3 regions of the Oceanimonas sp. MB9 genome follow, and region 2 is predicted to be linked to each of the others. Evidence: predicted binding sites of a transcription regulator. Region 2 holds the regulator's gene; each other region holds the start of a gene.
The links. Region 2 encodes sigma-54, which starts transcription at its own class of promoters, with help from an activator protein. Its sites were predicted from a motif close to TGGCACNGTTTTNGCTT; they were not measured.
Positions count from the first base shown of each region.

Region 1: the regulator sigma-54 is predicted to act here: its motif matches at 1,615-1,631, upstream of flgB (flagellar basal body rod protein FlgB).
Region 3: the regulator sigma-54 is predicted to act here: its motif matches at 1,368-1,384, upstream of OJHNALOF_RS16370 (Na(+)-translocating NADH-quinone reductase subunit A).

Region 1 covers NZ_VFBE01000005.1:516,052-519,321, forward strand. Annotated here, with positions in the region: gene OJHNALOF_RS05655 (chemotaxis protein CheV) at 1-715, shown strand, start outside; gene OJHNALOF_RS05660 (protein-glutamate O-methyltransferase CheR) at 736-1,557, shown strand; gene flgB (flagellar basal body rod protein FlgB) at 1,691-2,092, shown strand; gene flgC (flagellar basal body rod protein FlgC) at 2,089-2,508, shown strand; gene OJHNALOF_RS05675 (flagellar hook assembly protein FlgD) at 2,515-3,213, shown strand; gene flgE (flagellar hook protein FlgE) at 3,223-3,270, shown strand, end outside.
Region 2 covers NZ_VFBE01000008.1:46,274-49,543, forward strand. Annotated here, with positions in the region: gene rapZ (RNase adapter RapZ) at 1-30, opposite strand, end outside; gene ptsN (PTS IIA-like nitrogen regulatory protein PtsN) at 41-487, opposite strand; gene hpf (ribosome hibernation promoting factor) at 490-777, opposite strand; gene OJHNALOF_RS11035 (RNA polymerase factor sigma-54) at 802-2,238, opposite strand; gene lptB (LPS export ABC transporter ATP-binding protein) at 2,282-3,007, opposite strand; gene lptA (lipopolysaccharide transport periplasmic protein LptA) at 3,010-3,270, opposite strand, start outside.
Region 3 covers NZ_VFBE01000011.1:41,427-44,696, forward strand. Annotated here, with positions in the region: gene OJHNALOF_RS16370 (Na(+)-translocating NADH-quinone reductase subunit A) at 1-1,128, opposite strand, end outside; gene OJHNALOF_RS16375 (BolA family transcriptional regulator) at 1,494-1,811, opposite strand; gene OJHNALOF_RS16380 (alpha-ketoglutarate-dependent dioxygenase AlkB) at 1,866-2,456, opposite strand; gene OJHNALOF_RS16385 (methyltransferase) at 2,518-3,270, shown strand, end outside.

The DNA of each region.
Region 1 (3,270 bases), on a different contig from region 2:
CCAGACCATCTCCATCATCGATCTGAGCAAGGCCACCGGCGGCCGCCCCATCGAGCAGACCGAGCACTCTTTCGTGATTATCTCCGAATATAACCGTTCAGTGCAGGGCTTTCTGGTCAACTCGGTCGAGCGCATTATCAACGTCAACTGGGAGTCCATATTGCCCCCTCCCAAGGGCGCTGGGCGATTCAATTACATGACGGCGGTGACCGAAATTGACGGCGAGCTGGTGGAAATTCTCGACGTGGAAAAAATCCTGGACGAGATCTCTCCGGCCAGCACCCAGGTCAACGCTTCCATCGTGGAGCAGGTGTCCCATCAAAAGGCCAGCCGGCATCGGCCGGTGCTGATTGCCGATGACTCTTCGGTGGCCCGGCGCCAGGTGCAAAAAGCCCTGGAAGCCCTGGGGCTGGAGTGCATCGTCACCGAAAACGGACGTCAGGCCCTGAACAAGCTGCAGGAAATGGCGGCCCAGGGGTCCATTCATGAGCAGCTGTCGCTGGTGATCTCCGATGTGGAAATGCCGGAAATGGACGGCTACACTCTGACCGCCGAAATTCGCAACCACCCGGCACTCAAAGATCTGCACGTGATCCTGCACACGTCGCTCAGCGGCGTGTTCAACAAGGCCCTGGTCGAAAAGGTCGGCGCCAGCGACTTCATCGCCAAGTTCCATCCCGACGAGCTGGCAACGGCCGTTAACAACGCGCTCTGAACAAGGTGTAAAACCCACGGATGAAAAATTTCACCGATGAGCAATATTCGGCCTTTTGCCGCTTTCTTGAGTCCCATACCGGCATTGTGCTGGGCAGCAGCAAGCAGTATCTGGTCAAGAGCCGGCTGTCTCCGCTGCTGACCCGTTTTGGCATGGAAAGCATGGGGTTTCTATTGGAACGGGCCATGCAGCCCCGGGAGCGGGAGTTGAAGACCGCGGTCATCGATGCCATGACCACCAATGAAACCCTGTGGTTTCGTGATACCTACCCCTTTGTACAGCTTGGCGAGCGGCTGTTTCCAGAGCTGGCCAAGCCCGGCAAGTCGCTGCGGATCTGGTCGGCGGCCTGCTCCTCGGGCCAGGAGCCGTACTCCATTGCCATGACCGCACTGGAATATGCGGCCCGGCGGCCGGGCTCCTTGCCGGGGCTGCAAATTCTTGCCACCGACATTTCCGCTACCATGCTCGAGCAATGCAAAACCGGCATTTACGACAGCTTGTCGCTGGCCCGGGGACTATCGCCGGAGCGGCGCACGCGTTTTTTTACGCCCCAGAGTGACGGCCGTATGCAATTGCAGGGCAGCGTCAGAAACATGGTCAGCTTTCGCCCTTACAACCTGCTCGACAGTTATGCACCCCTGGGCAAGTTCGATGTGATTTTCTGCCGTAACGTACTGATTTATTTCTCTCCCGAGAACAAATCAAAAATCCTTAACCAGTTTGCCGGCGCCCTCAACCCCGGGGGCTATCTGCTCCTCGGGGCGTCCGAATCGCTCACTGGCCTGTCTGACCGGTTTGAGATGATTCGCTGTAGCCCGGGTATTATTTACCGGCTTAAATAACCGCATTTGGGCCGGGTTCGCCGCTCCGGCCTCTTTTCGCACTTTTCCTTATTAAACTGGCACACCTTTTGCTTTGTTATGACCCATTAGCCGGGTCGCGCTGACCGGGTCACGATGGCAGCAGGAGGTGGCGGTGACGATATCTTTCGACAAGGCTTTCGGCATTCATCAGCATGCACTGGTGACGCGCTCGGAGCGCGCCGAGTTGCTGGCCGGTAACCTGGCCAATGCCGACACGCCGGGCTACAAGGCAAAAGACATGGACTTTCAGGCTGCGCTCAGCCAGGCCCAGGGGCAGCAGAACTTTTCCCTCAGTCGCACCAACGGCCGGCACTTTGCCGTTGAGCTGGCGCCACCCGGCACGGTGCAGTATCGAGTGCCCACCCAGCCCGATACCGGGGATGGTAACACCGTCGACGTGCAGACCGAACGTACCAGCTACATGGAAAACGCCTTGCAGTACCAGGCCTCGCTGGAGTTTCTCAACAGCAAGATCTCCGGCCTGATGAAAGCGATTAAAGGAGACTCGATGTGAGCCTTTTTAAAGTATTTGATATTTCCGGCAGCGCCATGAGTGCCCAGTCGGTTCGTCTCAATACCACCGCCAGTAATTTGGCCAATGCCGACAGTGTCAGTTCCAGCATTAACGAGACCTACCGGGCCCGCAAGCCGGTGTTTGCCGCCGACCTTGACCGGGCGCTGTCGGATCGTCAGGAAAGCGTCGGTGTCAAAGTTATGGGCATTGTGGAAACCGACAAGCCGCTGCAAAAGGAATTCAGTCCGGATCACCCCCTGGCCGACGCCGAGGGCTTTATCTACAAGCCCAACGTCAATGTGGTGGAAGAGATGACCGACATGCTGAGTGCCTCGCGCAATTATCAGACTAATGTGCAGGTAGCCGACGCCGCCAAACAAATGCTGCAGCAGACCCTGCGGCTGGGCAAGGGGTGATAACGCATGCAGGTCAATAACGATTACCTCAACGGCCTGAAGTGGCCGGGGGAGCAAAGTCCGGCGGAAAAGGCTGCCGACAACAGCCGGGCCAAGCTGGAGCAGGAAGACTTTTTTGCCCTGCTCACTCAACAGCTCGCCTATCAGGATCCGTTCAAGCCTGCGGACAACTCCCAGATGATTGCCCAGATGACCTCCTTTTCTACCGCCGACGGCATCAACAACATGACCCAACAGCTGTCGGGGCTGAGTGAGGTGATGACCTCCAGTCAGGCGCTGCAGGCGTCCAGCCTGGTGGGGCAGAAGGTACTGGTGCCAAGCGCCATGGCCTACTGGGACAACAGCGAGCCGGTGGATGGCGTGGTAGTGGCCGGTGAAGGCGCCACCAATGTGCTGATTCGTATCGAAAACGAAAAGGGCGAGCTGGTGCGTACCATTCCCCTGGACGGTAAGCAGCGCGGTAATGTCAATTTCACCTGGGACGGATTAAACGAGGCGGGGGAGCCGGCGCCCACCGGCAAGTACAACATCAAGGTCAGTGGCTTGGTCGACAACCAGCGGGAAGAGCTGAGCGCCCTGGCATTTGCCCGGGTCGACAGTGTCACTCTTGGGAGTGCCGACAGCCCGACCCTGGTCAATCTGGCGGGGCTGGGCGGCCTGCCGCTCAATCAAATTCTGGAAATAGCCAGCCGCAAGGCGGCGTAAGGAGAACTTATGTCTTTTAATATTGCTCTCAGCGGCGTGAATGCGGCCCAGAAAGAT
Region 2 (3,270 bases):
GGAACGGCCACTGACGATCACCAGCTGCATCTTGCTATCCTCAGGCTGAAATCATGATTTGATAGAGTTCCTCATCGCTGCCGGCCTGACGTAATTGCCGGCACACCTGCTTGTTACTCAGTTTCTCGGCGATCAGCGACAGGGTCTTGAGGTGTTGCTTGCATTCCTGCTCCGGTACCAGCAGGGCAAACACCAGGCCCACCGGCTGGTTGTCGATGGCGTCGAATTCCACCGGCTCGGCAAAGGTAAGCAGTACGGCAGTCGCCTTGTTGTCATCACTGATCCGGCCGTGAGGAATGGCGATGCCATTGCCGATGCCGGTACTGCCCATTTTCTCTCGGGCCAGCAGACAGTCAAAAAGCGGCTGGCTGCCGATATTGAGATGTTCGGCAGCCAGCTCGCTGATAATTTCCAGAGCACGTTTTTTGCTCGTGCAGGGGACTGCACTGCGGGTGCAGCCCCTGCTGAGTATGTCGGCGACTTCCATGGTTATTTTTGCTTGAGTTTTTCTTTGTGTTTGATGATTTGACGATCCAGCTTGTCGATGAGGCTGTCGATGGCCGCATACATGTTTTCATGCTGGGAGTTGGCAAACAGCTCGCCGCCGGTGACGTTCAGCTTGGCTTCGGCGATTTGCTGCATTTTTTCCACATTAAGGATGACGTGCGCATTGGTGATGTGATCGAAATGGCGTTCCAGCCGGGTAAACTTGCTGTTCACATAATCACGCAGGGCATCGGTGATCTCGACATGGTGTCCGGTCAGATTTATTTGCATAACGTCTTCCTTCTGTCGTTGCCTTTAAACCAGGCGTTTGCGCTGATTGGAAGGGGGAATGGCCAGTGATTCCCTGTACTTGGCGATGGTTCGCCTGGCCACCTTGATCCCCTGGTCGGCCAGCAGCTGGGCAATTTTGCTGTCGCTCAGCGGCTTGGCCGGGTTTTCGGCCCCGACCAGCTTCTTGATCAGGGCGCGAATTGCCGTGGACGAACACTCACCCCCGTCGTCGGTGCCCACATGACTGGAGAAGAAATACTTGAGTTCAAACACGCCACGGGGGCTGTGCATGAACTTCTGTGTGGTCACCCGGGAGATGGTGGATTCGTGCATCTCCACCGCTTCCGCCACATGGTTCAGCACCATGGGCTTCATGGCCTCTTCTCCATATTCAAAGAATGCCTGTTGTTGTTCAACAATACAATTGGCAACCTTGAGCAGGGTCTCATTTCGGCTTTCAAGGCTCTTGAGAAACCACTTGGCGTCCTGCAGGTGATTGCGAATAAACTGGCCGTCCTCGCTGTTGCGGGGCTTGCTGGCCAGGGCCGCGTAGGTCTGGTTGAGCCGTATCTTGGGCATGGCCTCGGGGTTGAGTTCCACCACCCAGACCCCGCTGCGCTTGGTGACCACCACATCGGGAATGACGTATTCGGAGTTACCCTGAATAATGCTGCTGCCGGGGCGGGGCTCCAGTTGCTGAATCAGCGCCAGCACTTCCCTGAGCTCGTCTTCCTTGAGCTTGGTCTTGCGCTGCAGGCTGCGGTAGTCACGGTTGCCGAGCAGGTCCATGTGCTGGGCCAGCAAGGCGCGGGCTTCACTCAGCCAGGGTGTGTCGGGCGGATACTGCTCTAGCTGAATGCACAGGCATTCCTGCACGCTGCGGGCGGCCACGCCGATGGGATCGAAGTGCTGAATACGCTTGAGCACTGCTTCCACTTCGTCGGCTTCGATACCGAGCTCCTGGGCCGATACCGCTTCCAGCAGATCGTCGATACCGGCGGTGAGGTAGCCGGCGTCGTCGACGGCATCGATTATGGCCATGGCGATGGCCTGATCGGTGTCACTGAAAGGGGTCAGATTCATCTGCCAGATCAGGTAGTCCTGCAGGCTCTCGGTGGTTTCACCCTGGTAAACGCTGTCTTCCAGCCCTTCCGGCAGGCCGGCGCCGCCGCTGACCGGAGAGGCGGTGTAAACCTCCTCCCAGCTGGTGTCCATGGGCAAGTCTTCGGACAGCTGGTTGCGCTCCATGGCGGTGTCGGCGGCCATCTGCTCTTCGTTGCGGTTGTCGGCCACCTTGACGCTGTCGGCTTCCTCCTGCTCCAGCAGGGGGTTGCTGTCCAGCGCCTGCTGAATTTCCTGCTGCAGCTCCATGCTGGACAGCTGCAACAGGCGAATGGCCTGCTGCAGCTGGGGCGTCATGGTCAGCTGCTGGCCCAGACGTAACTGAAGAGTCGGCTTCATGTATGCAAACGTCCTTCCATATCAACCGCGGGTTGCGGTGCCTTCAGAGGCTGAATTGTTCGCCGAGATAAACCTTTTTGACCTGCTCGTTGGCGAGGATTTCCGTCGGTGTGCCGGCGGCGATGCGGTGCCCATGACTGACAATATAGGCCTTTTCGCACACGTCCAGGGTCTCGCGTACATTGTGATCGGTGATCAGTACGCCCAGTCCTCTGTCCCTGAGGTGCAGAATGATTTTCTTGATGTCTATCACCGAAATGGGATCCACGCCGGCAAAGGGTTCGTCGAGCAGAATAAAGCGCGGATCCGCCGCCAGCGCCCGGGCGATCTCAACCCGCCGCCGTTCGCCGCCGGACAGACTCATTCCCAGGCTGTCGCGAATATGGGTAATGTTGAATTCTTCCAGCAGCTGTTCCATTTTCTCGCTGCGGCCGTCGGCATTCAGATCCTTGCGGGTCTGCAGCACCGCCATCAGGTTGTCGGCAACGCTCAGGCGGCGAAAAATCGAGGCCTCCTGGGGCAGGTAGCCAATGCCGGAGCGGGCGCGCACGTGCATGGGCTCGTGACTGATATCCTGGCCGTCGATGGTGATGCTGCCGGCGTCCCGCTGGACCAGGCCTACAATCATGTAAAAGGAGGTGGTCTTGCCGGCACCGTTGGGGCCGAGCAGACCCACGATCTGACCGGTGTTCACGGTCAGGCTGACGTCGGCCACCACTTTGCGGCCCTTGTAGCTTTTCTGCAGGCCGCGCGCTTTCAGTATCGCCATGCTCAGTTCTTGTCCTGCTCGTCGAAATTCTGCACCTGCTCGGGCAGGAAGATGGTGGTGACCCTGTCCTTGCCGCCCTGGCTTTCGGCCTCCATCTGCTCCTTGTCGATAAAGTAGCGAATACGGTAGCCGGTGACGATGTTGTCATCCTGCTTGAGCTTGGCGTCCCGAATCAGGGTGATGGTGCGGGCGCGCATGTCGTAGTGAATTTCCCGCGCCTCGGCATGCACCGGCTTGCCGTTGTTGAGGATCTGCTCGTAGGT
Region 3 (3,270 bases), on a different contig from region 2:
CACCATGGCACGGGCAGAGCCGTTGGTGGTGGTGGTCAGGTCAAACAGCTTGCCCTTGGCCAGGTGGCCCAGGTAGGCACGGGTGACCGAAAACTTGTTGGAACCCGGGGCCAGCCAGCCCATGAATTCCTTCTCGCGGCCTTCCTTCAGCACGGAGACCTGCAGGTGGTAGCGACCCAGGTAGGCGTGAGGACCATTGGCGGTATTGCCGGACAGTACCGAACCGGAAATCACACGGTTTTCACCGTCCTGCAGCTCGCCTGCGGTCAGCTCATCCAGAGAGGCGCCGAGGCGGGTGCGCAGCAGACGCGGCTTGTTGACCACGGGTCCGCCCAGTGCCACCACGCGATCGGTGCAGATTTCACCGGTGGTGAACAGCTTGCCGAAGGCGATAACGTCCTGGTAGTTGATGTACCAGACCACCTTGCCAGGCACGACCGGGTCGATGAAGTGAATGTGGGTGCCGGGCAGACCGGCCGGATGTACGCCACCGAACACATGTTCCTTGACGTTACCGGCGGTGGCCTGAGGCAGGCTGCCTTCGCCCTTGCACACGTGCACCTGGCCGTCGGTCAGGCGGCTCAGCACCTGCAGGCCGTCGGTAAACGCCTGGGCGTTTTCCTTGATCACCAGCTCGGCATTGGCGCAAAGCGGGTTGGTGTCCATGGCGGTAACGAAGATGGAGCGCGGAGTGGAGCCCAGCGCCGGCACCTTGCTGTAGGGGCGGGTGCGCAGGGCGGTCCACATGCCGGATTCAACCAGCTGCTCCTGCACGGTTTCACGTTCCAGTTTGGCCAGTTCGGCAGAGCCGTAGCTTTTGAAAGTAATCTGCTCTTCGCTGTCATCAACGGCAATAACAACGGATTGCAGCACACGTTTGGCGCCACGGTTAATTTCAACCACTGTACCGGCGGCGGGAGCTGTGAACTTGACGCCAGGATTCTTCTTGTCTTCGAAGATAACCTGACCTTTCTTGACGCGATCCTCTACCTTGACGTGCATGGTAGGGCGCATACCCACATACTCCTCGCCCAGCGTAGCAACGCGCTTGATGGCAGGACCATCGTAGATTACTTGCTCTGGTGCCCCGGCAATTGGGAGGTCCAGTCCTTTTTTAATTGTAATCATACTCACTTGCACTACTTGTTAGGGGAAGACAGGTACTTGCCATGCTGAGCATGACAACATGCTGATGAGTCGCTACCGGCATGTTCGCATCGCCCTGACAACAGCACGACTACACTCCGGTAACATCCAGCCCGATTTAAAAGGCGCGTAATTCTAGCACTTTTACCGTTGCGGCTGCCACGGCAATCACTAAAAATTACCGTCACCGCCAGCAAAATTGGCTTGCCTGATATTTCGCCAAGCAAAAATAAGGCCATGATTTTGAAGGAAGAATCATGCTTTGGTCGCAAGCGGCGCCAAAATGGAAGCGCTTTTCAACGAACCCCGCCTTATAACAAATTTGCTAACCGTGAATAACAGCCGGCTCAGGCCGACGCGCCGCCCTTGCCCATGCAGTTGGGGCTGGCAGGCACCGCTCCCCGTTCCTGCCATTCGGCCGGGGTCAGGGTGTGCAGCGCCAGGGCATGCACGCCGCCGGCCAGCTCGTCGGCCAGCAGGCCGTTGAGGGTGCGGTGACGGGCCAGCAGGCGCTGGCCTTCAAAGGCCTGGCTCACCACCACCAGCTTGAAATGGGTTTCCGAGCCCGGCGCAACGCTGTGCATGTAACTTTCGTTAATCACCTCCAGGTGCTCGGGCGTCAGTGCCTCCTTGACCTTGTGCTCTATGGTGCTTTGCATCGACATGGCGTTCTCCTCGTAAATATCAGGACAGATGACAGGCACAACCTTCACCCGCTTTCACTCCGGTGTGGCCAGCCTGCGAAAAGTCAGGTTGATTCGTTGGCCCCCGGCCCGGGTCATTCTGGGCAGGGCGTGGCGCCAATGATGCTGCATTTCTCCCGCCATCACCAGCAGGCTGCCGTGCTCCAGCCATAGCTCGCGCCGCTCGCCGCCATCATGGCGCAGCATGAAACGCCGGCGTTCGCCCAGGCTGACCGAGGCAATCATGGGGTTGCGCCCGAGTTCGGGCTCATCGTCGGCATGCCAGCCCATGCTGTCGTGACCGTCGCGGTAAAGATTGAGCAGCACGCCGTCAAAGGGCTGAGCGCAGATAACCTCAAGCCGCTGGGCAATGTCTTGCACCAACGGGTGCCAGGGCTCGGGCCGGCGCTCCCGGCCGGAGTAGCGGTAAGGCCAGTCCCCCATCCAGCAAGACAATCTGGGCTCGTGCACTTCCCGGCCAAACATCGTCAGCCGGTGCTGTTGCCAGGGAATGTCCCGGCTTAACTTCGCCTGCCAGGCGTCCGCCTCGGCGGCAAAGGCATCGGGCCACCACAACAGGCGCCCCTGGTTGAGCGTGAGCCACTCGGGCTCGGGCCATAGCTGCATGCTGATTTTCCCCTTCAAACTGGTAAAATGCCGCCCTTTGCAATCAGCAGGCATGAATCCCATGAATCATCACTTTCCCCTGCCCGAAGGCGGCGAGCTCGAGCTGCACCGCTATCCGCGCCAGGCCCGTCACGGCCTGCAGGCCTGGGAGGCGGCGGACGAATATATCATGAACGAGCTGGCCACCCTGGACTGGGACCGGCATGCGCCCTTGGTGATTCTCAACGACGGCTTTGGCGCCCTCACTCTTGGGCTGCATTCGCACCGGCCTTATACCCTGACCGACTCGCGCATTGCCGAACTGGCCCTGGCCGCCAACGCCGCCGACAACGGGCTCGAGCCCGGCTGGCGTGCGCTCAACAGCCTGGAAGAGTTACCCGGGACTCCCGGCCTGGTGCTGATGAAGCTGCCCAAGACCAACGCCATGCTCGAGCACCAGCTCGCCGCCATCAGCCGGGTGGCCGGGCCGAATACTCAAATCGTGGCCGGCGCCAAGGCCAAGGACGTGCACACTTCCACCCTGAAACTGTTTGAGCAGATGCTTGGCCCCACCCGTACCAGCCTGGCCTGGAAAAAGGCCCGGCTGATCTTTGCCGAGCGGGATATGAATATCGCCCCCATGGCCGCCCCCGCGCCGCTGTCCTGGCCGCTGGAAGGCACCCATTTCACCCTTCATAACCACGCCGGCGTGTTCTCCCGTGCCAGCCTGGATATTGGCGCCCGCTTTATGCTGGAGCACCTGCCCGCCAATCGCCCCGGACGCGTAATCGATCTGGGTTGCGGCAACGGCGTGCTGGGGTTGATGACCCTGGCC